Regions from separate parts of the Pseudoalteromonas sp. SG41-2 genome, predicted to be linked through region 1. Evidence: predicted binding sites of a transcription regulator. Region 1 holds the regulator's gene; each other region holds the start of a gene.
What was found. Region 1 encodes ArgR, which controls arginine synthesis, uptake and breakdown. Its sites were predicted from a motif close to ANTGAATANNTATTCANT; they were not measured.
Positions count from the first base shown of each region.

Region 2: a site for ArgR is predicted at 4,767-4,784, ahead of argC (N-acetyl-gamma-glutamyl-phosphate reductase). Genes of this name have one in related genera too.
Region 3: a site for ArgR is predicted at 6,111-6,128, ahead of H5186_RS11340 (arginase family protein). Genes of this name have one in related genera too.
Region 4: a site for ArgR is predicted at 2,551-2,568, ahead of gltB (glutamate synthase large subunit). Genes of this name have one in related genera too.

Region 1 covers NZ_JACJFK010000003.1:269,460-277,216, reverse strand. Annotated here, with positions in the region: gene ispB (octaprenyl diphosphate synthase) at 88-1,059, shown strand; gene mdh (malate dehydrogenase) at 1,140-2,075, opposite strand; gene argR (transcriptional regulator ArgR) at 2,300-2,767, shown strand; gene H5186_RS03990 (Dyp-type peroxidase) at 2,787-3,686, opposite strand; gene rluA (bifunctional tRNA pseudouridine(32) synthase/23S rRNA pseudouridine(746) synthase RluA) at 5,172-5,825, shown strand; gene H5186_RS03980 (DUF3530 family protein) at 5,902-6,831, shown strand; gene djlA (co-chaperone DjlA) at 6,814-7,686, opposite strand; gene murU (N-acetylmuramate alpha-1-phosphate uridylyltransferase MurU) at 7,714-7,757, opposite strand, start outside.
Region 2 covers NZ_JACJFK010000023.1:30,249-38,005, forward strand. Annotated here, with positions in the region: gene argH (argininosuccinate lyase) at 1-655, opposite strand, end outside; gene H5186_RS16885 (argininosuccinate synthase) at 713-1,915, opposite strand; gene H5186_RS16890 (ornithine carbamoyltransferase) at 1,926-2,846, opposite strand; gene argB (acetylglutamate kinase) at 2,854-3,615, opposite strand; gene argC (N-acetyl-gamma-glutamyl-phosphate reductase) at 3,622-4,626, opposite strand; gene argE (acetylornithine deacetylase) at 4,841-5,989, shown strand; gene panP (pyridoxal-dependent aspartate 1-decarboxylase PanP) at 6,050-7,678, opposite strand.
Region 3 covers NZ_JACJFK010000012.1:74,778-82,534, reverse strand. Annotated here, with positions in the region: gene H5186_RS11365 (thiol-disulfide oxidoreductase DCC family protein) at 1-360, opposite strand, end outside; gene ppc (phosphoenolpyruvate carboxylase) at 581-3,226, shown strand; gene H5186_RS11355 (hypothetical protein) at 3,626-4,003, shown strand; gene cdd (cytidine deaminase) at 4,052-4,984, shown strand; gene udp (uridine phosphorylase) at 4,965-5,720, opposite strand; gene H5186_RS11340 (arginase family protein) at 6,150-7,262, shown strand; gene H5186_RS11335 (ABC transporter substrate-binding protein) at 7,297-7,757, shown strand, end outside.
Region 4 covers NZ_JACJFK010000035.1:4,840-12,596, reverse strand. Annotated here, with positions in the region: gene H5186_RS20345 (ABC transporter ATP-binding protein) at 1-599, opposite strand, end outside; gene H5186_RS20340 (efflux RND transporter periplasmic adaptor subunit) at 627-1,880, opposite strand; gene gltB (glutamate synthase large subunit) at 2,672-7,129, shown strand; gene H5186_RS20330 (FAD-dependent oxidoreductase) at 7,139-7,757, shown strand, end outside.

The DNA.
Region 1 (7,757 bases):
TCAGCGAATCGTCACAAACTGTCGAGCAAAGCTGTTTTTTGTTGTACAATCAGCCCCGTATACCCATTAAAATTGGCTCGGAGATCAATGGATATAAAAGCTATCCAGGCGTTAATCGAAAACGATATGAATGACGTCAATCAACTAATTTACGCGCAAATGCGCTCTGATGTAGCATTAGTCAATCAACTAGGCTTATATATAGTAAACAGCGGCGGCAAGCGTGTTCGCCCTATGTTGGCTATTTTAGCGGCTAAAGCACTTGGCTATGAAGGCAAAGATCATGTTACTTTAGCAACTATTGTTGAATTTATTCACACAGCTACATTACTGCATGATGATGTCGTTGATGAATCAAATTTACGCAGAGGAACACCGACGGCAAATGCTGAGTTTGGTAATGCAGCCAGCGTACTTGTTGGTGACTTTATCTACACCCGCTCATTTCAGCTAATGGTTGGTATTGGTAAAATGCAAGTTATGCAAATACTCGCTGATGCAACCAACGTGATTGCCGAAGGTGAAGTGCTGCAATTAATGAACTGTAACGACCCTGATACCACCGAAGATAGCTACATGCAGGTAATTTATTCTAAAACAGCTAAATTATTTGAAGCTGCAACAGGCCTTGCTGCGATTATTACCGAAAAAGACGACTCGACACTGCAAGCGCTTAATCTTTACGGTATGCATTTAGGAACCGCTTTTCAATTGGTGGATGACGTGCTTGATTACAATGCTGATGCTGAGCAGTTAGGTAAAAATATCGGTGATGATCTGGCCGAAGGCAAACCTACCCTGCCACTACTTTATGCTATGCGCCACGGTAATGCTGAGCAAGTACAGTTGATCCGTGATGCCATTGAGCACAGTAATGGTATGGACCACTTAGAAGCTATTCTAAGTGCCCTCAATGAAACCAAAGCACTTGAGTTTACGATGAATAAAGCCAACGAAGAAGCTGATAAAGCGATTGCGTGTCTATCTGTATTAGATGAATCACCGTATAAAGAAGCACTCGTTAGCTTGGCTCGTATTGCCGTTGATCGTAATCACTAATAAACACCTAATGTATAAAAATCCTTCGAGCATAAAAAAGCCTGCAAATGCAGGCTTTTTTGTATCAATCGTCTTAGCAATTAAGCGTTGATGAAATCAACACCTTCTTGGATGTCTTTTTTCAGCGTATCAAGCATGTCGTTTTTAGCTTGCTCTTCAAATGCGCTTAGTTCACCGTAAGAAAGAATTTCTTCTACGCCGTTTTTACCTAAACGTACTGGGTGTGCAAAGTATGCAGCATCGCCATTTTCAACAGCAACGTAAGCGTAATCTACAACGTCTTCACCTTGTAAGCCTTTAACTAAAGACATACAAAAACGTGCAGCAGCAGCGCCCATTGATAATGTTGCAGAACCACCGCCAGCTTTTGCATTTACTACTTCAGTACCTGCATTTTGGATACGTGGAGTAAGCGCAGCAACTTCTTCATCAGTGAAAGTAACGCCTTCAACTTGAGATAGTAACGGAAGGATTGTTGTGCCTGAGTGACCACCAATTACTGGTACTTTCACAGTTGCAACGTCAACACCTTTAAGTTCAGCTACAAATGCTTCTGAACGGATCACATCAAGAGTGGTAATACCGAAAACACGTTTCGCGTCGTAAGTACCTGCTTTTTTGAATACTTCCGCAACAATTGGCACTGTGCCATTTACTGGGTTAGTGATAATACCCACTAATGCTTTTGGACAGTTAGCAACAATACCTTCTGCTAATGTTTTAATAATACCAGCATTAACATTAAATAAATCAGCGCGGTCCATACCAGGCTTACGTGGCATACCAGCAGGGATAAGAACGATATCACAACCAGTTAACGCTTGATCTAGTGCATCAACACCAAAGCCTGCAACTTTAACGTCTGTTGGGATATGAGAAAGATCAACAGCAACACCAGGAACAACTGGAGCAACATCATAAAGTGATAATTCAGAACCAGCTGGTAAGCCTGTTTTTAATAATAAAGACAACGCTTGGCCGATACCGCCAGCAGCACCTAATACAGCAACTTTCATTGGAATTCTCCGTAATTTGAGGTAGGAAATATTTGTGGCTCTAAAGATAATGAAATTAACGACTAAAGACAAATTTATCCTGCTTATTTCACATATAATTTAGACCATAGTTGTAAACTTGCTGGTTTACAGCACTAAAATCCATCGCAAAAGCAAACAACTACTGCATAAGTATGCAATATTGTGTACAATTAGCGCATCACTTATGAATAAGAACCTATAATATGCAACCACAAGATAAACAAGAAGCATTAGTAAAGGCCTTTAAGGCACTTTTAAAAGAAGAAAACTTTGGTTCACAAGGTGAGATTGTTGACGCCCTAAAAGAGCAAGGCTTTGATAATATTAGTCAAAGTAAGGTGTCGCGGATGTTAAGCAAGTTTGGCGCGGTACGCACTCGTAATGCCAAACAAGAAATGGTCTATTGTTTGCCTGCTGAAATGGGCGTACCTACAGCGAAAAGCCCATTACGTCAGTTAGTGATTGATATAATGCATAACGAAATGATGATCATTATTCGAACCAGCCCAGGAGCTGCACAATTAATTGCTCGGCTATTAGATTCATTAGGTAAAGCAGATGGCGTACTAGGCACCATTGCTGGTGACGATACTATTTTTATCGCTCCAGCTAAAGTATCTGAAATTGATGTAACTCTTGAACGCGTGCGTATTTTATTTGATACGGTATAAATCTACCGGTTCAAACTTTTTATAGCTGCTTTAAAAAGTTAATTGATGGGGCAAAAAACGCAGAACCCATATCGGCTTGAGTAAAATCAAGCCAATGATCGTAGCAATCGCCATCACCTAATCGACTTCGTAATACTTGCTCAAATGCATTTCCCTGTGCCGCATAACTAATCGCTAATATACCCTGTTCGTAAACGTCACCATAAGGCATGTTTTGATTTAATTGCAGTGGTTGCCCTTGCTCATCTTTTAACTCAGTGCGTACAGCATGACTATTTTCAGTCGCTGGCATAATCAAGGTATTATCTAAGCGAGTGCGTCCCATTATTTGTTCTTGCTCACTCAGTGGTAGGTTTTGCCACACACTTAAATCATGCTTATAGCGCTGTATATGTACATAACTGCCTTGATCTTCAAAATGGTTGGGTTTATTGATTAACGCTGTGATGCGCTTTTGGCGACCATGAGGAGTGTCACCACCGAGTATAAAACCATTAAAATCGCGACCATCTAAAAATCGAAAGTTTCTCACTTGCTCAACCAATTCAACATCGGGGGCAAATAACTTGAGAATTTGCAAAGCAAATAAATGGTTTACATCTTCCCTATCGGAACGAATTTGGACAAATAAATCAAAAGGCTGAGCCCCCATAATATGATCATTATGAGTAATATTAGGAAAGCTCTGTAATTCACTAGGCAGAAATTCAGGCAGAATATGCGGCCAGTACTGCGCCCCTACTGCAACTAGGCTGGAGAGCATCGATTCAGAAAACTGATCTGAAAACTCATCTTGGATAGCGCTAACGTATTTTAATTTTTTGCGTAATGACTCATCGTGGCCATCAAATACATTAAAAAACAAATGTAAACCGTGCAAGTTTGCTTCAGCACAAATTCCAGATTGCGCTTGCGCCATGATATTTCCTTAACTCAAAATCTCATACACGGCGTTTTTAATGAAATTAAAAATACTAAAACACTTAATCAGCGAAAAAGTTAACCGTGTGTGGTGTTATTTTTATTGTCACCTACTCATTTGCTAAAATGATTGGCCCAACTAAACAGCAACTTCAATTTATTGTCCATCGAGCATAACCTTATACACAAAATGCAGAACAACAAAACGATGATTTAAAATAGTCACCGTATTTGCACTACAGCCTTGTGATTGAAAAGGTATTAACTCAAGATGGTATGGGCGAACATAAAGTTACCCAACTTGCTTTACTCGACGATAAGTAACTAATGACTCAGCCCCCGTAAGCATTACTATATTCAGTTGCTGTTAATACATCTGCACCTAAGTATATGCCCTGACCAAGAAATTCTGCAACTACCTTTGAGCTTGAAGCGCTAAATAGCGGCTCAAACGTGTCTTGTTGAGCAATTTCCCCACAATTCATAGCCGCTTATTTATCGGCAAGTCGCATTTATTTTAAAGAATTACAAAGCGCCTTAATAGATATTGGTTTTTAATCATTTAAGGGATATATGCAATAAACTTAAACCATATACGATTAGAAATCGTCTAAGCAACACTACAATTACATCCACTATTAAAGGCAACCACGCCCATAATGGAAATCACTTGTGCGATATATCTCACGGTTATGACAGCTATTGAGTATAAAGCATCATAAAAAAAGTCTAAAAACAAACTAACCACATGAAATATAATAACTATTATTAAATTTCAAAATAATGACTGTATTTTCATTACTATTTTTAGCCTATTTTGTTTGCCGATACTCTCTATACTTACTTCATCGGTTAAGCAGTGACGCTTAAATGAGTAAACGGACAAGGAATGATTACTCATAAACCTCGAATTAAAGGTTACGTTAGGAAAAAATGGATTCACGGACAGGCTCAGGATGAGTAGCACTAAGGATAGTAAATATACGGACAGCGTCAAGATGATGCGAAAAGGAATAACAACAGGGCTCGCAAGAGAGTTGTTAAACAGGATGTTATAAAAGCGGACAGATGGACAGGCCCTAAAGGGTATCGCAATGGAACTGTTAACTAAGGGATAGCATCAGGACGATGCGTAAAGGACCGGTAATAGAGATTACCAAAAAGGATCAAAAGGAAGCACATAGGACAGAGGCACGGATAGCCTATATCACGCAGAACGAATAAGTAACAGTGTGATCACATGGATTAGTAAAGTTTAGGAGTTGATTAAGTTCAATTGCAGGATGCAAAAAATTAGAAGATTCCGCAAGCGCGACTAGAGATAGTTCGCGCTTTTCTTTTGCCCAAAAATACCCTCAGCTTAACGACTACTTGCCAATTAACTCGCTCATTAATACTCTCGCGTCTAATCTAATACGTTATTGATTGTGTATAAGCGATGACTTCTCTAAAATAGCGCGCTCATAAATCATTGAGGTCGGCCGTGTTAATTAACTACAATCCTCCATTAGATCCGTATTTAACCATTTTATTTCAAGATGATGATTTACTGATCGTCAACAAGCCCAGTGAACTTTTGACTGTGCCGGGAAAAGATCCTAAACACGCCGATTGTTTGATAGCTCGCGTTAACCGTGTTTTTCCTACGGCAAAAATAGTTCACCGCTTAGATATGGCAACCTCTGGAATTATTTGTTTAGCAATGCATAAAGCGGCTCATCGTCATTTAAGTATGCAGTTTCAAGAACGCCAAACTGCAAAGCGCTATGTTGCACGAGTGTACGGTAAACTAGAGCCATTAACGGGATCAGTCAATTTGCCACTGATCTGTGATTGGCCAAACCGCCCTAAGCAAATGGTTGATCATGACAAGGGGAAGCCCTCTTTAACTCATTACACTGTACTGGAGCATGAGTTGCACGCCACTCGTGTGGAACTTACCCCTATTACCGGACGCTCACATCAATTACGTGTGCATATGTTGTCATTGGGGCACCCTATTTTAGGCGATAGGCTCTATGCTCACCCTGATGCCCTGGCTGCTGCCCCGCGCTTGCAATTGCATGCACAAATGCTACAGCTCACTCACCCGGGAACAGCACAAATTATGACTTTTGAAGCTGAGCCAGAGTTTTAATTACGAGCTTAAAATCACACTAAACTTTTTGCTGTACACGCCGATAACAACTTATTGATTCATCGTGGTGGTTTATATGGCTATCGGCAAACAGTTTAAAGTATGGCAATTAATTAGTTTGGTTTACGCGACTTTCTTGGCCATGCCAGCCCAAGCAGCCGACTTTATTGCACCCACACCATGGTCAACAATCAGCAGTAATGATTTATCACGCCTAATGCCGCAAGATGAACTAAAACCGCTACTCGCTGGTGATACTGAGTTTTTAAGTTTATATCGCCAACACATGAGTGCCCAGCAGCGCGGTGTGGTATTGATTATCCCTGATTGGCAACACTTACCTACCAATAACAACGGGCTCAACTTTTTACGCACGCAACTTAACGATTTAGGCTATGCCACAATTGCCATGACGGTACCCGATATTGATTGGCAGGCAGCGCCACCTGCGGATGAAAGTGAAACAACTGAACCTGCAGCGGCTAAGCAAACTACAAGTTCAGACAATGGCGAACCATCAGCTGACACAGCCACTCCTGTTGTACATGTTGATGCTATCGCTCATATAAGCAATGCGATAATAGATAATTATAAACTCAACTTAATTGCACGCTTTAATGCGTTGTATCAAAGTGCATTGGATGAAGATGGGAAAATTGTTGTTATTGCACAAGGTGCCTCTGCGGGAGTATTGCTCGAACACTATGGCGAATATCCAAATACCAACATAGATGCATTTGTCAGCCTTAGCAGTTATTTACCAAACAGTAAACGTAACCAACAACTTAACGCGATTATATCGACTATTAGCCCGCCGTTATTGGATATTTACTACAACATAGATAACCCGGACTTACTGCTGAGTGTGGCGGATAGAAAACGCTGGGTTAAACGTCACAGTAAATATGATTACCGCCAACGTGAGCTGTTTGGTTTGCGCTCTGAGCCTGAGCAACATGAGCGCTTGACCAAAGAAGTAGACGGGTTTTTACGCCGCCTTTTTTAAATATTCGTAAGCGGCTTGAATATCTTGGCTTTTCTTGACTGCCAGTTCCATCATATGTTTAGGTAAACCTTGAGAAACTAATTTATCAGGATGGTGCTGCGCCATTAATTTACGGTACGCTACTTTTACTTCTCGTTCACTCGCCTCATTATTTAGCCCCAGCAAAGCCAGCGCTTGAGTACGGCTCATGCCACTATTTGGCGGTACATGATGCCCTGAGCCTTCACGATAACTGCTGCTTTGCCCTTGTTGACGTTGTTGCTGCTGTTGATAGCGTTGTTGTTGCTGACGAAATGAAAATTCAGCTTGGTAACGTTTAAGTACAAATGCAAAGTGAGTTTTAGAGATCCCTAATAACTTACTTACCTCTTGGAGTAGCTCCTTTTCTTGCGCAGCTAACACCCCATCAGAAAACGCCATTTGGATTTGAATTTCTAAAAACAGTTGTAATAAATCATGGCGACGAGCAAAACGCTCTTTAAAATCGAAAACAGTTTCTTTTAATGAAAAATCAGCGTCTTTTCCCGTTTTAAACGCATCTTGTGCCTCTTTGCGATCATCACCAGTGAGTCCCATTTCATCCATAAATAAACTGGCAGCACGGATGTGGGTTTCGCTTACGCGGCCATTTGACTTAGCAATGTGCCCCATTACTCCAAAACAGCTGGTAAAAAATAACGCTTGGCGCTGATTAATATCATCATCGCCTTTAAATAAGCTTGAAAAGCCGCCGGCTTTATCAAAGTTCTGCTTTAAACTCTTGTCAAACATATGGCCCAGGTATAAGCCTATAAATAAGCCTATAATACGCCCAAACATAAAGCCAAAGCAGGCACCTAAAATTTTACCCCACATGAGGCGCTCCTATTATATGTGAATTACTTAATGAGTTTTTTGTTGCTCTATCAACAACTCATTCAATTGAG
Region 2 (7,757 bases), on a different contig from region 1:
TAAAACCTAACCCCACGGCAAGTGCTTGCCGATCAATTGGGTACGCAGTACCGGCAAGTGCCCCACTGCCCAAAGGGCAAAAATTCATTCGCGCTTTAGCATCTGCTAAACGGCTTTCATCACGTTCGATCATTTCCACGTAAGCCATACACCAATGACTAAACAACAATGGCTGAGCACGTTGTAAATGGGTATAACCAGGTAAGATAGTGCCCAGCTCACGTTCAGCTAAAGCGATAAACTCACCTTTTAACTGACCAAGCGCCGTAAGTATGTGAGCGGCGGTATCACGACACCATAAGCGAAAGTCAGTAGCGACCTGATCGTTACGACTACGTCCGGTGTGTAATTTTTTAGCTAAGTCCCCCACTTTTTCGATCAATGCAGCTTCAACATGTGAGTGAATATCTTCAGCTCCTGACGTTGCCACTGCTTGTGGATCAGCTTTTACTTCGTCGAGTAATTCATATAATGCAGCGACTAACTTTTTGTGTTCGTCACTACTTAATACGTCAACCTGCTTAAGGGCACCTGCCCACGCTACAGAGCCAACTATATCTTGCTCTGCGAGTTGATAATCGAAGGGAAGTGAGTCGTTAAATTGTTTAAACGCCTCATCTGGACCCGTAGAAAAACGTCCGCCCCATAATGCCATGAAATCTCTCCAAACCCTGAAACTGCCCCGCCTTATTGTTACGGGGCTGTAGTAAAATTACTTCTTCGCTAGTGCTGAAATTCTGCTTGAAAGCGAGAATAAACGAATAAAGCCTTCAGCATGCGATTGGTCGTAAACATCATCTGCACCAAACGTTGCAAAATCTTCGCTGTATAAGCTATTAGGTGATTTTTTCTGAACCGCTGTTACCTGGCCTTTATAAAGCTTAAGAATAACTTCGCCAGTAGCAACTGTTGATAACGCTTCTGCGCCCGCTAAGATTGAATCTTTAAGTGGTGTAAACCAACGACCGTCATAGACTAAATGTGAAAACTCGCCGCCCAGTACTTCTTTCCATTTGCGGCTTGCTTTATCAAGTACTAACTCATCAATCGCTTGTAATGCCGCCATGATTACTGTGCCACCAGGGGTTTCATAACAACCACGGGATTTCATGCCCACTAAACGGTTTTCAACGATATCAACCCGACCAACACCATGTGGGGATGCAATATCATTAAGTTTAACTAGACAATCATACGGTTTAAGCTGCTCGCCATTGACAGCAACAACTTCACCTTCAACCACGTTTAAGGTAACAAATTCAGGCTCATTGGGTGCTTGCTCTGGTGAGTTAGTCCAAGTCCACACTTGCTCACTTGGTTGGCACCACGGATCTTCAAGCTCGCCACCTTCATGAGAAATATGCCATGCGTTTGCATCACGGCTGTAGATTTTAGTTGCCGATGCAGAACATGGAATATTACGCTCTGCCAAGTAATCAAGTAATGACTCACGGCTTGATAAGTCCCACTCACGCCATGGCGCAATAACTTGAAGATCAGGCGCAAGGGCCGCAAAACAAGATTCAAAGCGCACTTGGTCATTACCTTTACCAGTACAACCATGAGAAAGTGCATCAGCACCTACTTTACGAGCAATCTCAACTTGCGCTTTAGCAATAATAGGACGTGCCATTGACGTACCTAATAAATAAGTACCTTCGTAAATTGAACCGGTTTTTAACGTTGGGTAAATATAATCACTTACCATTTCGTCTTTTAAGTCAACTACATAACATTCAGACGCACCAGATGCGATCGCTTTTGCTTCAACGCCTTCAAGTTCTTCAGCACCTTGACCTACATCGGCAACAAACGCGATAACTTCACAACCGTAGTTTTCTTTTAACCATGGCACGATGGCTGACGTATCTAAACCACCAGAATAGGCTAATACAACTTTTTTAATAGAACTCATTGGTGATACCTTACACAAAATTTGGATTTAATAATGAAACAAGCAATGCGTTTTGCGCATGCATACGGTTTTCTGCTTGTTGTATAATTTTTGACGCCGGACCATCCATTACCTCAGAAGTAATTTCAAATTCACGGTGTGCTGGCTGGCAATGCAGTACAGTGTCAGCCCCAGTCTGTTTAAGCAACGCCGCATTTAATTGATACGGCATGTACTTTTCTTTTACTTGTTCAAGTGGCGTATCATCGCCCATTGATACCCATGTATCGGCATACACTGCGTTAGCGCCTACAGCCGCTTCAACACGATCACTCACCATCACTGATGCACCATTCATTGCGGCAATTTGCTCAGCCTGCTTTAAAATTTGCGAGTCTGGTGAACTGCCTTTAGGGCATACGGCAACAAAATCTGTGCCTAAAGTAGCCGCAAGTAACATCAGCGAATGCGTTACGTTGTTGCCTTCACCTAAATAAGCTAATTTTAGCTGGCTTACATCGCCATATACTTCTTGCAGTGTTAGAAAGTCAGCAAGTGCTTGGCATGGATGATATAAATCGCACAAACTGTTGACCACAGGTACGCTTGAAAATTCAGCAAGTGTGGTTAATGTTTTATGCTGATATACCCGCGCCACAATACCGTCAGCCCAACTGGCAATGTTCAATGCAAAGTCTTTTACTGATTCACGTGCGCCCATGGCGCCATTTTGTGAATCAAGATACACCGCATGTCCACCTAACTTATTAATACCTATATCAAATGATAAACGCGTACGTAAGCTTGGTTTTTCAAATAAAGTAACCACCGATTTGCCAGCCAGTGCTTGACTAAAATCAGCTGGGTTAGCTTTAATTTTTTGCGCTAAGTTAAGTAATTTAAGTGCGCCTTGTTGGTCTAACTCTAGACCCGATAAAAAATGATTAAACATATAAAACCTATGGTGTAATTTTTGTTCCGACGTGCTTACCCGCGAGTAGAGCAATTAAGTTTTCTGGCTTTTGCCAGCTCGAAATGTAAACGCCACGTCGTAAGTGCTGGGCAGCAAGAAGGCTGGTCTTTACTTTGACCTCCATCCCACCCAAAATTACTCCTTCTGCAATTAAAGTATTGATCTGGTTTGTGTCAAGTTGATGTAACGGCTGTTTATTTGCATCAAGTACAGCTTCTACATCAGTCATAAAAATAATTTCCGCATTAAGCTCTTTAGCTATTGCCGCCGCCGCTTCATCAGCGTTTACGTTATACCAAAGGCCATCTTCACCAAAGCCGATAGAGCTGACCAGAGGTAAACGACCAAGTTTTAATAACTCCGGTATCACACTTTGCACACCGCCGTCACAATTACCAACTTGACCAAGCGCTTTGAGTTTTTGTGACGAAATAATGCCCGCTTCGTATAAACTAAGCCCGACGGGTTTATGACCTGCGATAATTGCTTGGCTCATTAATTGTTTATTAGCACACCCAGCAAGCGCGCCAACAATATAAGGCATTTGCTCTTTTGGACTGATGCGTAAACCTTGATGTTTCGCACTAGCAAAACCAGCCTCAGTCAACCAATTATCAACTAGTGAACCGCCACCATGAACGATGACAAATTGTGCTTGAGTTTGCGATGCAAGCGCCTCAAATAACGCTTTAGCCGCGTCTTCTGTATTGAGTACTGCACCACCGAGTTTAATGACCCATGTTTGCATTACTAACTACCCTTTTAAACCTGTATTATGGGCAATACCCATGGCTAAATTAATGCACTGCAATGCTTGCCCTGCAGCACCTTTTAATAAGTTATCAATAGCTGCCATCACAATTAGCTGCGTACCTTGCTGCTGCCATGCAATATCAACGTAAGGCTGCTTTGCAACTCCTTTTATTGATGGCATCTTATTACCAAGCAATCTGATCAGTGGCTCATCAGCAAGCACTTGATAAGCTTGTGTAACTTGCTCTGGTGTAACTCCAGGTTTCAATTGCACATAAATAGTTTCTAAAATACCGCGTGGAAAATTACCTAAATGCGGCGTAAATAGCACCTTGTGACCTAAATGCTGCTCAATCTCAGGACTGTGTCTATGATTAAACAATCCATAAGGTGCTAACGACACTTCACAAAAATGCGTGGCTACACTAGCTTTACGCCCCGCACCGGTTACACCCGATACAGCATTAATAATAATGGTTTGCTCGGCTAATAAGCCGGCTTGTTGCAATGGTTTTAACGCATTCAGCGCTGCTGTTGGATAGCAACCAGCCACAGCGACTAACTGCGCCTTGGCGATTGCTTCACTATTCCATTCAGCCAATCCGTAAGCCGCTTCACTTAGTAATTCCGTATGTTGATGCGCAAAACCATAATAGGTTTGATAATCTTCATTACTGCTTAAACGGTAGCCACCCGATAAATCAAATACTTTTTTGCCCATGCTTAAAAAACGTGGCGCTAAGTCAACACTCACTTTATGATCAGTACACAAACATACAAAATCGGCCGACTTTTCAATATCGTTATAAGCGCTATCACTAAGAGGCAATAAAGGAGAATCAAGCAAACCTAAATGCTCAGGATACAAGTCACTTAATAATTTACCCTTATCTAAGCTTTGCTCAGATACATAGCAACCAGCTAAGGTTAATTGCGGGTGTTTTACTACCAAACTTGCTAATTCTGCGCCGCTATAGCCACTTGCGCCAATAATCACTACTTTCATTCGTTACTCTTTTTGGTTTTTTGTTACTACATATATATTCAAATCGGGTTTAACAGTGCATAAAACACTATTTTATGAATGAAATCTGGTTATCGTCGTTTTATATTCATTGCGTCGCTTTAATATATTTATGCTTAAAAAGTGAATTGATATTCATCATAAATACTTTTATATTGTTATGCAATTAGATTGAATACTTATTTTGGATTTTTTTATGTCATTACCGTCTTTTTTATCTATGTATCAGCAATTGATTGCTGCACCTTCAATTAGTGCCATGGATGAGTCATTGTCTATGAGCAATAAAGGGGTGATTGATTTATTAGCTACTTGGTGTACAAGTCTTGGATTTGAATGTGAAATTACTGAGTTGTCGGGCCCTAAAGGTCGTTTTAACTTACTCGCAAAACGTGGCCAGGGAGATGGTGGTTTAATGCTTGCCGGTCATACCGATACAGTCCCATTTGATGATAGTCGTTGGAACTATAATCCGTTTAAATTAAGTGAAGATAACAATAAATTATATGGTTTAGGTAGTATTGATATGAAAGGGTTTTTCGCTTTTGTATTGCAATCAATCAGTGAACTAGATGAGAATATTCAAACACAGCCAATTTTGATTCTAGCTACTGCCGACGAAGAAACCACCATGGCCGGTGCACAGCAAGTTTGTCAGCATAAAAACTTAAAGCCAGCTCGGTGTATTATTGGTGAACCTACTGATATGACACCTGTTTTCACACATAAAGGACATATGAGCAGCGCGATTCGCGTAGTCGGTCGTTCCGGACATAGCTCTGATCCTGAACGTGGTTTAAATGCCATTGAAGTGATGCATAAAGTTATTGCAAAACTGTTAACTTTAAAAGAGCAATTAAAGAATAAATATGCAGTTGAGCATTTTGTTATTCCTTACCCTACTTTAAATCTAGGACACATTCATGGTGGCGATAATGCAAATCGCATATGTGGCTGCTGTGAAATGCATATTGATATGCGCCCTTTACCGGGTCTAAGTGTGCAAGAACTGCAAATGATGCTGTTAAAAATAGCTACAGAGATCAATAACCAATATCCAGATTCAGTCAGTGTAATGGATATGCACGAGCCAATCCCCGCATTTACCGGCAGTACTGATTCGGCATTAGTTAAACTGGCAGAAAAAATATCAGGAGAGCAAGCAGTTGCAGTGAACTACTGTACTGAAGCGCCATTTATTCAACAATTGGGTTGTGAAACGATTGTGATGGGACCGGGTTCAATTAATCAGGCTCACCAACCCGATGAATTTTTGGCGATGGAAAAAATTAAACCATCTCAACATATTATCACTGAAATGATCAGAACATCGTGTTTTAGCTAACAAAGAAAGTGCTGCTTGCGTTATCCCCACGCAACCTGGGAATAACGCAACTGTTACTGCTCAGTCCATGTATTTCTTAAGATATTTCTTAAATACAGGATCTGTTTTAGCCAGCTCTTTTTGCTCAGCAAGTATATCTTTTAAAATACTCTCTGATGTCAGCGGATTTGCAAGTACGACTCGAAATACCACTGTAGGTTGATGATCATACTGCGCGGGAGTTAAACGGGTACGGGACACAAATGAACGACCGGCTTCACGTTGGCGTTTTTGCATACTGGCAGTAAAACGATTTAACGAGGCAAAGATATCCAAACGCGTTTGTTCATCTGCTTGAGCTATTTTTTGTTTTATCTGTTTTGGCACATAACGGTATGTCAGTAAACATAACTCAGGTTCTGAGATCAGCTCAAAGTCATCATCTGCTTTCACTAAATCAGCAAAGTAACGGGCTTTTTCAATTCCTTTATCTATTAAGATTTCGTAGCCTTTACGGCCAATAACGCGTAAGCAAGCATGCACTAACATAGCCATACCAGGACGACTACCTTCAAGTGTGTGGCTGCCTAAATCTTTAGAGCCTTTACGTAAAATATATTCTGCATGATGTTCTATAGCATCCGTAGCTGTAGGATCTTTAAATAGCACTAACCCAGCGCCCATTGGCACATACATTTGTTTATGAGCATCGATGGTAATTGAATCTGCTCGCTCAATACCTTTTAGTAACGAGCGGTATGTACTAGAAAGCAGCGTAGCTCCTCCCCATGCTGCATCTACATGAAAATGGCAGTTGAGTTCAGCGCTTAAATCAGCCATAGCATCAAGAGGATCAATATTGCCAGTTTCAGTCGTGCCGGCTACCCCAACAATCGCCATCACTTTTATACCTTGCGCTGCTAGCTCATGGGCTTTGGCGCGCATTGCATCAACATCAACCTTATTGTTATCTGCAGTTTTAATGGCAATAAAGTTATCACGACCAATGCCAAGTAAATCAGCTGATTTTCCTAGCGAGTAATGGCCACGTTCAGAAATAAGTACTGCAAGGCCTTTATATCCATAATGCAACATGGCACTGATCAAACCTTGTGAACCAATCCCTTTAAATTCGCCGTCCGCTTTCAGTAAGCGATTACGAGCAATCCACAATGCGGTAATATTGGCGATTGTGCCACCCGAACAAAACGCACCTAGCGACGTTTTCGCACTGTGCATCCATTTGCTATAAAAACTGTCATCTTGCCCGTATGCCAAATGATGCATCATACCAAGCACTTGGCGCTCAAGTGGAGTAAATGCTTTGGAGGTTTCTATTTTTACTAAGTTTTGATTAAGACCAACCATCAACTTAGAAAGTGGCAATACAAAATGCGGTAATGCTGACGTCATGTGCCCAATAAAGCTTGGCGCAGCGGTATGCACTGAATGAGCGACAAGTTGCTCCATAATATCTTGCGCATAAGCAGATACAAAAGTCGGATCTTCTGGGATTGCTGCCGATTGAAAATCTTTTTCAATCTCATGCAATGGCTTTTCAATTGCCGCTATGTTCTCATTCAAAAAACCTGCTAAATTGCTCGAGATCTCAAGTTCGATTTTACTCAAAGTTGAGTCTGGTGCTTCAGGCACAGTAAATATACGCATCAGAGTTTCTTTAGAGGCGACGGCACAACGCTTTTGATCCATCTTTATACCCAGTAAATGTAGCTTTGTTTAGCTGAAGATCCATCTCTAGGAACTCCATTACTAATAACGCCAAAACTAC
Region 3 (7,757 bases), on a different contig from region 1:
TATCCCACAACTTGATTGACAGAAAATGCGTGTGATCTGTCTGCGGTACTTAGCAAACAGGCGATAACCTAAATCGGCAATAAAGCGTATTATGGGTAATTGTAGCAGCTTTAGCCATGAATGACGGCCAACCGTTTGCCATGCTTCAAATGTGACATCTAATCCGTAAATCATTTCACCGTTATCACGCTGGCCATGCAAAAACGCCATGGCATCGTGGCGTTTTATGTTTTTAAAGCGCTGCTCAAAATCATCTTTATTTATATCTTCGAGTATTATTTTGTTGTGTGTGTCAGCACGCTTAAGTGAATCCATTTCTTTAACACAAAGCGGGCAATTACCATCGTAAAAAATAATCATAGTTACTCAAAATTCATCGATTCATTATGTCTTGTTACGAAATAGAATAAGCCTTGGATCTGTTAAATTATCCATTTGGATGATATTAATAGAGTCTTACAAATATAAAGGTAAGCAAAGTGTCGATTTTTTACCGCATTTTACACTCCACACTTAAAAATTGAACACGGCTTATTATTAGTACCTTTATGGTATAAACATCAACAATGGAGTATCAGGAATGAGTGAACAATATGCCGCCTTGCGTGGGAACGTTAATTTATTGGGGCAATTATTAGGCCAAACAATCAAAGACGCCCAAGGACAAGCGATTTTAGATAAAGTAGAAGAAATTCGAGCTTTAGCTAAGTCATCCCGCACAGGAAACGAGCAAGACCGCCATACCTTAATTAATGTTCTGCATGCTTTAACCGATGAAGAGTTACTGCCAGTGGCACGTGCTTTTAATCACTTTTTGAATTTAGCCAATGTTGCAGAGCAGTTTCATACTATTTCTCGTTTTAATGACGTGGGTTTTTGTCAGCTAAGCCCGTTAACACAAACTTTAAAAACATTAGCTAGCCACGCACAGCAGGGTAAAATAAATCCCAATGAAATCGCAGAAAGTTTAGCTAAACTGCATATCAATTTAGTTTTAACTGCACACCCAACTGAAGTAACTCGTCGTACAATTATTAACAAACACGTTGAATTAAGTGATTGTTTAGCAGCTCTTGAGCGTACCGATAACCTGCCTTATGAGCGTGAAAATATATTAAACCGTATCGCACAGTTGATCAGCCAAGCATGGCATACAGACGACATCCGTCGTTCACGTCCAACCCCAATTGATGAAGCAAAATGGGGTTTTGCAGTTATCGAAAATAGCCTATGGCATGCCGTTCCGCGTTTTTTACGAGACTTTAATAAAGAAGTAAAAGAGCACCTTGATTTAGAGTTACCAAACGATTACAGCCCCGTTGAATTTACCTCATGGATGGGGGGCGATCGCGATGGCAATCCATTTGTAACAGCATTAGTGACGCAGCAAGTGCTGGATCATGGGCGCTGGATGGCACTGGATTTATACAGTCGCGATATCGACACTTTAAGCACTGAGCTTTCTATGTCACAAGCCAGTGATGAGCTAGTCGAGCTCGCTGGACAAGATTTTGAACCGTATCGTGCGGTATTAAAAGTACTCAAAGCGCAAGTGAGTGAAACCGTTGCTCATCTTGGCGCTAAAATTATGAATAAGCGCACCGATGCACAAGACATCGTTACTGACATTGAGCAGTTAAAGCAGCCGCTTGAGGCATGCTACCGTTCTTTGCTTAAGAGTAACATTGCGGTGGTAGCCAATGGCTTATTATTAGATGTGTTACGTCGTATTAATAGCTTTGGTATTCGTTTAGCTAAACTTGATGTGCGCCAAGACTCATCACGCCACAGTCAGGTATTTTCAGAGCTCACTCGTTATTTAGGTTTAGGTGATTACGACCAATGGCAAGAAGAAGATAAGCAGGCATTTTTATTAGCCGAGCTTAACTCTCGTCGCCCGCTTATTCCTAAACATTGGCAACCAAGCGCTGATGTAAAAGAAGTCCTCGACACCTTTGATGTAATCGCCAAGCAAGATGCGTCGACGTTTGGTTTATATATTATTTCAATGGCACGCACAGCCTCTGATGTATTAGCAGTACAACTGCTATTAAAAGAAAGTGGTTGTAGTTTTAAACTGCCTGTTGCGCCATTATTTGAAACCTTAGATGACTTAAATGCAGGCAGCGATGTTATTACTCAATTGCTAGATAATAACTGGTATCGAGGCCAAGCTGAGGGCATACAGAATGTTATGATAGGTTACTCAGATTCAGCCAAAGATGCTGGGATGATGGCTGCCGGGTGGGCGCAATACGAGGCAATGGATAAGCTTGTACAATTGGCAGAGCAACGTGGTATTGAGCTGATATTATTCCATGGCCGTGGTGGTACTGTTGGCCGTGGTGGCGCACCTGCTGCGCAAGCCTTGCGTTCACAGCCACCAGGTTCACTCAAAGGTGGCCTGCGTGTTACCGAACAAGGGGAGATGATCCGCTTTAAATTTGGCCTACCTAATGTGGCGCTGGAAAGTCTAAACATCTATGCCGGTGCTGTGCTTGAAAGTAATTTGTTACCACCACCAGAGCCAAAAGATGAATGGCGTGATGTAATGGCGTTGATCAGTGAAAAGTCATGTGAGCATTACCGTAATGTAGTGCGTTTTGATGAAGACTTTGTGCCGTACTTTAGAATGGCAACACCAGAGCAGGAACTATCAAAATTACCGCTTGGTTCGCGTCCAGCAAAGCGTAATCCCAATGGTGGTGTTGAAAGCCTGCGAGCTATTCCGTGGATTTTTGCTTGGAGTCAAAATCGCTTAATGCTACCAGCATGGCTTGGGGCACTAACTGGTTTACAAGCTGCACTTGAAAAACACGGCATAGACACCCTTAATGAGATGAGTCAACGCTGGCCGTTTTTCAGAGCCCGTCTAGAAATGCTTGAAATGGTATTCAGTAAAGCGGACTGTTGGTTAAGTGCGCATTACGACGACGCTTTAGTTGAAGAGCAATACAAACCACTAGGTGAAAAACTGCGTAAAGAGCTCAAGCAGGCTATTTCACTGGTACAATCGTTAAGTCCACAGCAAAGTTTGCTTGCCGATCAACCTTGGATAAAAGAGTCTATTGGTTTGCGCAACCCGTATACGGATCCATTGAATGTGCTTCAAGTTGAGTTGTTAAAACGTTCGCGCGAAGCGGCAGAAGGCAGCTCTGGTGACATTGATAACGCGTTAATGATTACTATGACTGGGATTGCCGCAGGTATGCGTAATACCGGTTGATTATCCAATAATTAAGTGTGGACTTCTTTGCTGTGTTTAGCAGCGAGAGGTCCATTAATTAGTTAATTGAGCACTAACAGTGCGCTGTGCTGGTAAGGTTCGGCGCATATATTACCAAGTAAGTTATATTTATCCGCATTAAACATCTTATTTAATCTTAGTTCAGCTTAGATGTATTGAATACAGTTACTTCCTATCGTTAAGCTGTTTCAGGTTATAACTTAGTTACAACAAGGTATTTTTTGGTATCATTTTAGCAAAAAAAACCATCCTTTATTCTGTATTAACGCTCTGGTCAGACCTGATTTGCTACTAGATATTGACTGTCTGTTTTTTTTATCTAGAATGTCGGTTGTTTTGTCATTTTATGGCAATTGTACTAATAATCGAGTAGTAATTATGTCAAATGTGTCTACTTGCATCACGTATGATGCATCTACGTCATTAATAATGATGACGCTTAGAGGGACGGCAAGTGCACAGGATGTGATGAACTTTTATCAAATTGCGCAGCAGTATGTATCTATTTACGGCAGTAATAAATTACTCGTTGATGTGTCTGAATTAACGCATAAATTTCCGGCAAGTGAACTGCTGACTATTATGCCAGCAGTATCTCAGTGGTTAGCTAGTTGCTTTATTGCTCGCGTCGTTAGTTTTGATGGTTTTATGCACGATTTGTTTTTGCAAAAAGCACAGCGCTTTGATATAAAAGCAGAAAATTTTGATTGTTTTAACAGCGCGAAAAATTGGTTAGTAAATCAACCTAGCATTTAAGCGTTGAACCTTCTAAACTAGTTAGCCATTAAATCATAAAACTAGTCTATGTCTTCATTAACGCCTACAGTAAGTACTCAAACTAGCTGCGTTTTTAGCTTCAGTGAAAAACAACAGCAGCAGTTATATCTTCACGTAAAACAGCACAAGGGTATTTTAAATACCGCTGATATCACAGCTTTGTGCGCGCAATATAAGCAACCTGTCGAGGTTATACTGCGTGCCTGTTTACCTATTGCTGCAAAATTTGCAGTTGTGCCTATTTCACATTTTTTTGTTGGGGCAATTGTAGTTGGCTACGATAAACACGGTGAGCAACATTTTTATTTTGGGGCTAACGTTGAATTTGCACAACAAGCATTAAGCTTAGTGGTTCATGCTGAGCAATCGGCAATTAATAACGCTTGGCTCAATGGCGCGAAAAAAATAGCTAAAATTGCTATCAGTGATGCGCCATGTGGTTATTGTCGTCAATTTATGAATGAGTTGGCTGATGCGCAGAGCTTTGATATTTTATTACCGCAGCAGCAATTCAAGCTGGCTGATTTACTCCCTCACTCATTTGGCCCGCAAGATTTAGGTAATTCTTATAGTTTGTTTAACCCTGCTCCACAACAGCATGAATTTGTTGTAACTGATGAACTGGATAAAACGTTGCTAAGTTATGCGTTGGCTGCATATGTACCTTACTCTGAAAATTACAGCGCAGTGAAAATTAGTACTTTCGAAAATGGTAATTTTTATGGTTGTTATGCGGAAAATGCCGCGTATAGCCCGAGCTTATCACCACTGCAAAGTGCGGTGAGTCAATTGCATTTAGCCGGTTTGGCAATGACTAAAGATGTTGTCAAAGGGATTGAGTTACTACAAACGCAGGGTAAGGGAAATCAGTTAAGTGTCAGTCAAGCAGTACTGGCAAGTTACACTGATTTGCCAGTACTACAAAGTATTAGTTTAAATATTAAGCCAACAGCAGTTTAGCGGCTTCGAGTACCACGGCGACTGATTTTTTCTCAATCTCGCCGTGATCTACATTGGGGATTTCTTGGCGAGTACGATTAACCAACACACCAGCTACACAGGCGGCTTTTAGCCCCAGTGCTGCACACATTGTAAATAAGGTTGCTGATTCCATTTCATAGTTCATCACGCCCAGCTTTTGCCATTCTTCACAGCTACCTTGAAATGCTTTTGGTACATAACCCGAGTAAGTGTCGTAACGTTCTTGACCTGGGTAAAAAGTATCGCTTGATGCAGTAATACCAATATGAAAATCAATGCCTAAATTACCGCACGCATTTACCATCGCTTGAGTGGCGAAAAAGTCAGACACCGCAGGGTAGTTCAATGGCGCAAAATGTTGGCTCGCACCATCTAAACGCACAGATGCTTGGCTGATTAAAATATCACCTTCATTAATATGAGGTTGAATAGCGCCAGTTGTGCCAATTCGTAAGAATGTTTCAACTCCCAATTGCGCCAGCTCTTCTACTGCAATGGAGGTTGAAGGACCACCAATACCGGTTGAGCAAATAACCACAGAGTTACCGTTAAGTTGACCTAAGTAAGCATGAAATTCTCGGGTTTGGACGAGGCAAGTTGGGTTTTCGAGAAAAGTTGAAATACGTGCTGCACGATCTGGATCGCCCGGTACAATTGCAAGTTTTGCACCGTGTAGATCGTCGCGGGTGAGTCCTAAGTGAAATACCTTTTCCATAGCGGGGCCTTATTTATAACTTTTGTTCTAACGTCAGTTAATAACGCTAATTTATAAAGAGTTGTTGTCAATTTAGCATAATTACTACAATGCATTGCCTTGTACAGGACGGATGTCCGTTATCAAATTTATTCATTCTCTTTGAATATTCAAGCAACTGACTTTAATTTGTGTCATCGCCGGTAGTTGACTTGTATTCATAGACACTATATCAATCCTACTAGGCACTCTATTTTAGTTTATACGTTGTTGGACGAATAAGTATAACCAATTGTTATTATAGAGATTTATATAGTTATTTAAAATGTAGCTAAAGCGGCGAGAGTAATAAAATTGCGAGTGAAAATCGGCGCGTGAATCTTTTATTAATTTTATTTTCAACAACGCTCTTTTGCATAACTACGCAAAAGCACACAGTAAGGAATTGCAATGAGCACACAATGGCACACATTTAAAAGTAAAGTTGAGCACTGTTTATGTCCGCCGGGCGATGGCGTTTTTACGGTTAATACTGCAAAAGAACGTAAAGCGGCGCTGCGTATGAAACTGTATGGGCAAGAAGATAATATCGATACGCTATGGCGTGCATCACTCGATACACTTAGTCAAAGTGAGCATAAAGCGGTGACTTTAGGTATTAGCTCTGACTGTGGTGGTGGCATTTTACGCGGCGCCAACTGGGGGCCATTGTTTTTACGCTCAACATTGATTGATCAGCAGCCTCAGGCAAAGTCGTTTGATTTAGGTGATGTAAGGGTTATCCCACATTTACTGCATGATAAATATTTAAACGACGCGACTATCAGTAATTGCCAACAGGCATTATATGATAATCCAAGCAGTGAGTATTATGTCAGCCCGTTGTCTATCACTGAAGATGTATGCGATAGCTTTTATGCAACGTTTACTGATAAAGGCATTTTTGGTATTGGTGGTGATCATTCAATTAGTTACCCGTTAACTAAAGCGTATTTGAAGGCAAAGCGTGCGCAAGGTAAACGCACTGCGATTATTCACTTTGATGCGCATACCGATTTACTCGTTGAACGTTTAGGTATCGATTTATGTTTTGGCTCGTGGTGCACTCATATTTTAGAGTTTTTACCTGCACCGCATCATCTGATCCAATTTGGTATTCGTTCAAGCGGTAAGCCAAAAGAGCACTGGGAATCTACCTTTGGCGTTAAACAACATTGGGCCCATGAGATCATCGAACGAGGCGCGCCGGCAATTGCCGCAGAAGTCATTGCTCAGCTTAAAGCTGACAATGTTGATGAACTCTACGTCAGCTTTGATATTGACGCCCTCGATGAAGAGTTTGCATCAGCAACAGGCACACCCGAAGGGAACGGTTTAACGCCGCAGCATGCTTTGGATATCTTGGTTGCTTTGGCTGATGAATTTCCGATCACTGGCGCTGATATGATGGAAATTGCCCCATTTACTGACAGTTCACTGATTGGTCAATCGAGTTCAGATACAACGCTTAGAGAAGGTGCAAAAATTTCAGCATTTTTAATTAATGCCATGAACCGCGCATAGTCAATAACAGTTCATTTAAGCAGCCTGCTACGGCATGCTGCTTTTTAAATTCACAAATCAGCTATTTGCCGTTATATTTAATTTACATCAACAGATGCTTAAAGTAATAATCGGTGGGGCAAGAGTGGCTAAGTGGTGTTATTTTTTATTTATAATCTTAAGTAATCAAAGTCTCGCTAAATTAAATGTGGTGACGGAATATTTTCCGCCTGCTCAATATCTTGATGAAAACGAACAACTTGTTGGCTATATCGCTGATAAAGTTCAAATGGTGTTAGCTTCTTCAACACTCGATTATACAATTTCAGTGCATAGTTGGAGTACTGCATTTAATATGGTACTGCGCGATCCGCAAACGTGCATTTTTTCTATGGCGCGCTCAACTTCTCGTGAAAAGCAATTTATTTGGATTGCAGAATTAGCACAGTTGAACACTTATCTTTATGCTTTGAATTCGAAAAGCATCGTTATAGATTCCCTAGAGCAAGCAAAGCA
Region 4 (7,757 bases), on a different contig from region 1:
TCATGAGTCACCATAATGATGGTCGCGCCGTCACGGTTAATTTGCTCCAGCAATTCCATCACTTGACGTGCCATTAAGCTGTCTAGGTTACCTGTTGGTTCATCGGCTAATAAAAAGCGCGGCTCACCGGCGAGGGCGCGGGCAATCGCTACCCGTTGCTGTTGACCACCTGATAACTGCTGCGGCAAATGTTTAGCGCGTGAAGCTAGACCTACTTGTTCTAAGCACTGTTCAATACGACGTTTACGCTCGCTTGCTTTAATACCTCGGTAGCGCAGTGGCACTTCAATGTTTTCATACAAATTTAAATCAGGGATCAGGTTGAAGCCTTGGAAAATAAAACCAATTTTTTGATTACGACAATCCGCCCGTTGATTGTCGTTCAGTTTGCCAACATCAATACCATCGAGCAGATATTCACCACTGCTAAAAGGTTCTAACATGCCTGCGATATTTAAAAAGGTGGTTTTCCCGGAGCCACTAGGGCCAGTTACTGCAATAAACTCACCTTCATCTACGTGCAAATTAAAGTCGCGTAGTGCATGGGTTTGCACCATTTCTGTTTGATACAGTTTACTAATATTGTTCATTTTAAGCATGAGTTGATCCTTGTAATATGGTTGTTCTTATCTCAGTAATAATGTTGGCGCTTGTTTAAAGTTATCGTAACTGGAGATGATCAGCTGATCGCCTGAGCTAACACCTTGTAGCAATTCTATTGCGTTGATGCTGCTTGCCCCGGTTGTGATATTTACCAGTTGTGCGGTGTCGCCGATAACTTTGTAAACCTGCGTACCACCTTGCTGCATAAACGCACCGCGTTTGATTTGTAAAACGTCATCACGATTTTCTAATAAAATGCGCGCTGTTAATCGCTGGTTTTGGCGAATGCCTTTTAGCTCTTCGTCAAAGCGTACTCGAGTAGTTACTTCACGATTGTTAACTTCCGGCGAAATTGCCGACAACACACCAGTCACTTTTTTTGCCCCGAGTGTGAGCTCAACTTCCATTCCTAAACCGAGTTCGTTGGCGTAACTTTCAGGTACTTGCAGTTGTGCTTCAAAATTACTTAAATCAACCAGCGTCATTAACGGCTGACTTTGGGTAACGGCTTCTTTTTGTTGTACAAGCAGGTTACCAACAATGCCGGTGACGCTGGCTTTAATAGTTAAGTTTCTGACTTGGCGATTTAAATCATCAACGATCAGTTGTTGGCGAGCGAGATCGCGCTCTGCAGCTTTGAGTTCAAATGCGAGTGTATCTTTAGCAAGTTCAACTTCTTGTTGAGCGTGTTTGTAAGAAAGCTTGGCACGGGCAAGATCATCAACTGCTTTTTCTAAATCAATTTGGCTGATCAAGTTTTTTTCGATAGAAAGCTTAGCACGGCGATTTTCCCTGTCTGCTGCATTGAGCTCTACTTGGGCGAGATCAAGCGTTTTGGTTAAGCTTAACTTTTGTCGACGTGCTTCTAAGTGCTTACGTTGTAATTCACCATCAAGGCGGGCTAACACCGATTGTTGCTGTTTTAGTTCATTATTGAGTTCTGGGCTATCGACTAAAGCAATAATGTCATCTTTATTTACTTTATCACCGGCTTTAACTTGTAAATCCACATAGCCACGTTCTGGGCTATAAACCTTGGGAGCATTTGCTGCAACAATTTTACCGCTGGCGGCTACATCACGTACTAAACGACTAATATTAACGGTAGCAATCTGTAAAGAAGCCCGCTCAACAGAAATACTACCTTGATTGTTACCCATAAATGCTTGTGCACATAAAGCAAGTACAGCAAGTGATAGCACCAGTACTATTAATGGTTTTTTGTAACTACGTCTTTGCGTAATACTTACATCTTGTCCGCTGGTATCTTTTATCATGAGTGATCCTTAGCTATGTCTATTCTCGCAGTAAGTGATCATCAAGCTCACTACTAAGACAGTGATTGGTGAAACTAAAAATAAACTGAGAATAAACATAAGTTGTGTCCTGTAATTATCTTTTAATGTTTATTCGAATATCATGCCAAAATTTAATGTTATGATTTTAATGAGATAATTATTTATTTTTAAATTATTTGGTGTCCGCGGACATAAATTGTGTCCGCTGCGGACACTTTGCTATGGCGGCTAAGAAGCTGTCGCAGGCGTCAACAGGGTGAGCAAGCTAAAGACTTACTAACTAGCGTAAATTATGCAAAATGTGACTGTTGTGATGATAATTATGCATTAATTAGTGGTTTTAAATTTACCCATAAAAAGACATTGAAAAGAGTATTTACTCTAATGTGCGCTGTGGTATCGACCTTGAACGACAGCAAAGAGATTCAATAAAAAAGAAAGCATTTATTTTCGCTACATAACTCAGTGAATATTTATTCATTTTCACACCGGTTTACGTTAACGTAAACTGCAGGTTTGTGGTACGGTTATTTTACAACTTGTTAAATATGACACCAGTGTCATAAAAAAATAACGGGTAAAATATCGCTAAATGTTAAAAATAGGCATGAAATAAAAAGATTGTGTTGTGGTGAGAAATATTCAAGAATGTGAATATGTATTCAAAGCGCTATTGACTCAATGTACAATTGGCGATAGTTTTGACTGTCTGCTAGCAAACCGTCGAGAAGGTCATTCATAGCTAGTTGTTGTAGCAAGGGGAGGGGTCTATGTTATACGACTCAAAATTAGAAAAAGATAATTGTGGCTTTGGCTTAATAGCCCAAGTTAATGGTCAGGCAAGTCATCGTTTAATTCGTACAGCGATCACTGGCTTAGACCGTATGGAACACCGTGGTGGTATTTCTGCTGATGGTAAAACAGGCGATGGCTGTGGCTTATTATTACAAAAGCCAGATAGCTTTTTTCGTGCTATTGCCGCTGAAAAAAATTGGCACTTGGGTAAAAATTATGCCGTTGGCATGATTTTCCTAAACTCAGATCCAGTACTTGCGCAAGCTGCAAAAGATATATTGAGTGAAGAACTCGAAAAAGAAACCCTCAATATTCAAGGTTGGCGAATTGTGCCAACAGATGAATCATGTTTAGGGCCAATTGCAATCAAGCAGTTACCTAAATTTGAACAGATTTTTGTTAATGCACCAGAAGGCTGGCGCCCAAAAGATTTAGAGCGTCGTTTATACGTTGCGCGCCGTCGTGCTGAAAAGCGTTTAAGCGAAGATGAAGGCTTTTACATTGCCAGCTTGTCTGGGTTAGTAACTATCTACAAAGGCTTAATGATGCCGGTGGATTTGCCTAACTTCTATTTAGATTTAGCCGATATCCGCATGACCAGCGCAATTTGTGTATTTCACCAACGTTTTTCAACTAATACACAACCGCGTTGGCCTTTGGCTCAGCCGTTCCGCTATTTAGCGCACAATGGTGAAATCAACACCATACAAGGTAACCGCCAGTGGGCTCGTGCTCGTTCATATAAGTTTGCATCGCCGCTTATTCCAGATTTGCAATCAGCAGCACCCTTTGTCAATGAAACCGGCTCAGATTCATCAAGCCTAGATAATATGCTTGAGTTGTTTTTAGCTGGTGGCATGGATTTATTCCGTGCTATGCGAATGCTAGTACCACCTGCATGGCAGAAAAACCGTGCGATGGATGATGACTTACGTGCATTTTACGACTTTAACTCTATGCACATGGAACCATGGGATGGCCCTGCTGGTATTGTGATGTCTGATGGGCGCTTTGCCGCGTGTAACTTGGACCGTAATGGTCTGCGTCCTGCACGTTATGTGATCACTCAAGATGGCTTTATTACCCTCGCTTCTGAAGTGGGTATTTGGGATTACACTGCGGATGAAGTGGTTGAGAAAGGCCGCGTTGGCCCTGGTGAGCTATTAGTTATTGATACTCAGTTAGGTAAAATTTGGCACTCAGACGAAATTGATCGCGATCTTAAATCTCGCCATCCATACAAAGCATGGCTTGAGGCCAATGTTAAGCGCTTAACGCCGTTTGAGCAGTTATCAGAGCAAGATGCGGGTAACCGTTCATTTGATGATGAAACGTTACTGAAATACCAAAAAATGTTTGGTTACACCAATGAAGAACTTGATAGCGTTATTCGCGTGATGGGTGAAATTGGCCAAGAAGCAACCGGTTCAATGGGAGATGACACGCCATTTGCAGTGCTTTCTGAAGGTAACCGTTCATTGTTTGATTACTTCCGTCAAAAGTTTGCTCAGGTCACGAATCCGCCAATCGATCCACTGCGTGAAAACCATGTAATGTCGCTGGCGACCTGTATCGGTAGTGAGCAAAACGTGTTTAATGAGACGACCGGGCACGCTAAGCGCCTACAGTTTGATACGCCAATCCTAATGTATGCAGACATGCAACAATTATTGAGCGCTGATCAGGCTCATTACAGCTATTGCAAAATCGATATCACCTACAGCAAAGAAGAAGGCCTTGGTGATGCAGTAATCCGTATTTGTGACGAAGCGCAAGAAAAAGCAGCTGGTGGCTGTGTCATGTTGTTTTTGAGTGACCGTAATTTTGATGAGAATAAATTACCAATTCCTGCCGCTATGGCTGTTGGAGCGGTACAAAAGCGTTTAGTTGATAACAATTTACGTTGTGAATCAAATATCATCATTGAAACAGGTAGTGTCCGTGACGCGCATCAATTTGCGGTATTAATTGGTTTTGGTGCAACGGCAATTTACCCGTACTTAGCATATGAATCACTGGTTGCGATGAGCGACTCTAAAGTGATCAACAAGAGCTATTGCCAAGTTACGCTTGCTTATCGTAATGCAATCAACAAAGGCTTGTACAAGATCATGTCAAAAATGGGCATTAGTACCGTGGCATCGTATCGTTGTTCAATGTTGTTTGAAGCAGTTGGTTTGTCGGATGCAATTGTTGATACCTGTTTTAATGGTGTGGCAAGTCGCATTAAAGGCGCGTGTTTTACTGATTTTGATGATGACCAACGCAAGTTACATACTTTGGCATTAAGTAAACGTAAATTACTCAGCCATGGCGGCTTATTAAAGTATGTGCATGACGGCGAGTATCACGCGTACAACCCAGACGTCATTCAAACGTTACAAAAAGCGGTGCGCTCAGGCGAATATTCTGATTACAGCGTATACGCAGATCTTGTTAATAAGCGCCCAATTGCCACATTACGTGACATGCTTGCACTGAAACTGCCAGCAGAGGGGATCAGTATTGATGATGTTGAGCCTGCAACTGAGCTATATAAGCGTTTTGACTCGGCGGCAATGAGTATCGGTGCATTATCGCCAGAGGCGCATGAAGCGCTTGCAATTGCGATGAACCGCTTAGGTGGCTGTTCAAATTCAGGTGAAGGCGGCGAAGACAAACTACGCTATGGTACCGAGAAAAACTCTCGTATCAAGCAAGTCGCGTCAGGTCGTTTTGGGGTAACACCACATTACTTACGCAGTGCTGACGTTATTCAAATTAAAGTAGCGCAAGGTGCAAAACCAGGTGAAGGCGGGCAATTGCCGGGCGAAAAAGTAACCCCGTATATTGCTAAGCTTCGTTACTCGGTACCGGGGGTGACCTTAATTTCGCCACCACCGCATCACGATATTTATTCGATTGAAGATTTAGCTCAGCTTATTTTCGATTTAAAACAAGTAAACCCTAAAGCGTTGATCTCAGTAAAACTAGTATCAGAGCCAGGTGTGGGCACAATCGCCACTGGTGTTGCTAAAGCATATGCTGATTTAATTACTATTTCAGGCTATGACGGCGGTACTGGCGCAAGCCCGCTAACGTCGGTTAAATATGCGGGTAGCCCGTGGGAGCTTGGTCTTGCTGAAACACAACAAGCGCTGGTTGAAAACGGTTTACGTCATCGTATTCGTTTGCAAACTGATGGTGGTTTAAAAACCGGCCTTGATATCATCAAAGCAGCTATTTTAGGTGCAGAGAGCTTTGGTTTTGGTACGGGTCCTATGGTTGCGCTTGGTTGTAAGTACCTGCGTATTTGCCACCTAAATAACTGTGCAACCGGTGTAGCAACGCAAGACGAAACATTGCGTCAAAAACATTTCCATGGCCTACCAGAAATGGCGATGAACTACTTTAAGTTTATTGCTCAAGAAGCCCGTGAAATTATGGCAAGCCTTGGGGTTGCCAAACTAACAGACTTAATCGGTCGTCTTGATTTACTCGAAGCGATTGAAGGTAAAACTGCAAAACAGCAAAAAATTGATTTATCGTCAGTGATTGCACAGCCGAATAACCCAACTGGTGAAACCTTATACTGCAGCGCACCTAATACGTCACATTATTTAGGTAAGTTGAATGAAACCTTACTTGCTAAAGCTCAACAAGCAATTGATGAGAGCAGCGGTATTTCACTGGTCAGCCGTATTTGTAACACTGACCGTTCAGTGGGCGCGATGTTATCGGGTTATATAGCCGATAAGCATGGCAATCAAGGCATGGCGGCTGATCCTGTCTCGATTGAGTTACACGGAACCGCTGGTCAATCATTTGGTGTATGGAATGCTGGTGGCCTAGAAATGACCCTAGTCGGCGATGCTAACGATTACGTAGGCAAAGGCATGGCGGGCGGTAAGCTGGTTATTCGCCCACCACTGGGTTCGTCATTTGAAAGTCACAAAGCGACCATCGCAGGTAATACCTGTTTATATGGTGCAACGGGTGGCAAGCTGTTTGCTGCAGGTTGTGCTGGAGAGCGTTTTGCGGTTCGTAACTCAGGCGTGCAAGCGGTTGTTGAAGGCGTAGGTGATAATGGCTGTGAGTACATGACCGGTGGCGTAGTTTGCGTGCTGGGCAATGTAGGCGTGAACTTTGGTGCAGGTATGACCGGTGGCTTTGCCTATATTTTGGATGAGCGTAATGACTTTGAAAAACGCATCAATCCAGAGCTAGTCGAAGTGGTGCTGTTAGATGAGCTAGCGTCACACCAAGAGCATTTGCGTGGTCTAATTGCTGAGCATTTAGAACTAACAGGCTCAAGCCGTGCAGAAACTATTTTAGCCAGTTTTGAAACGTATTTACCAAAATTCAAACTAGTTAAGCCAAAATCAAGTGATGTGAAAAGTTTACTCGGGCATCGCGCTCGTAGTAGTGCTGAACTTCGTGTTCAAGCACAGTAAGGGGGTAGTATGAGCGAGAATGTATATCAATTTATAGACGTGCAGCGGGTTGATCCCCGCAAAAAGCCAATTTCGTCACGTAAAAAATCATTTGTTGAAATTTACGAACCCTTTTCAGAGAAGCAAGTAAACTCACAAGCGGACCGCTGCCTAGATTGTGGTAATCCGTATTGTGAATGGAAATGCCCAGTGCATAACTATATCCCACAGTGGTTAAAGTTAATTCGTACTGGCCGTATTCTTGAAGCTGCGGAGCTATCACACCGCACAAATAGTTTACCAGAAGTGTGTGGCCGGGTGTGCCCGCAAGATCGTTTGTGTGAAGGTTCATGTACATTAGACGAAGAGTTTGGTGCAGTAACAATCGGTAATATTGAAAAATATATTACTGATACTGCATTTAAAATGGGCTGGAAGCCTGATATGTCGTACGTGGTATGGACCGATAAAAAAGTAGCTATCATAGGTGCCGGCCCTGCAGGCCTAGGTTGCGCTGATATTCTAGTGCGTAATGGTGTAAAACCAGTGGTATTTGACCGTCATCCAGAAATTGGTGGCTTGCTTACTTTTGGTATACCATCGTTCAAACTTGAAAAACAAGTCATGCAAAAACGTCGTGAAATTTTCA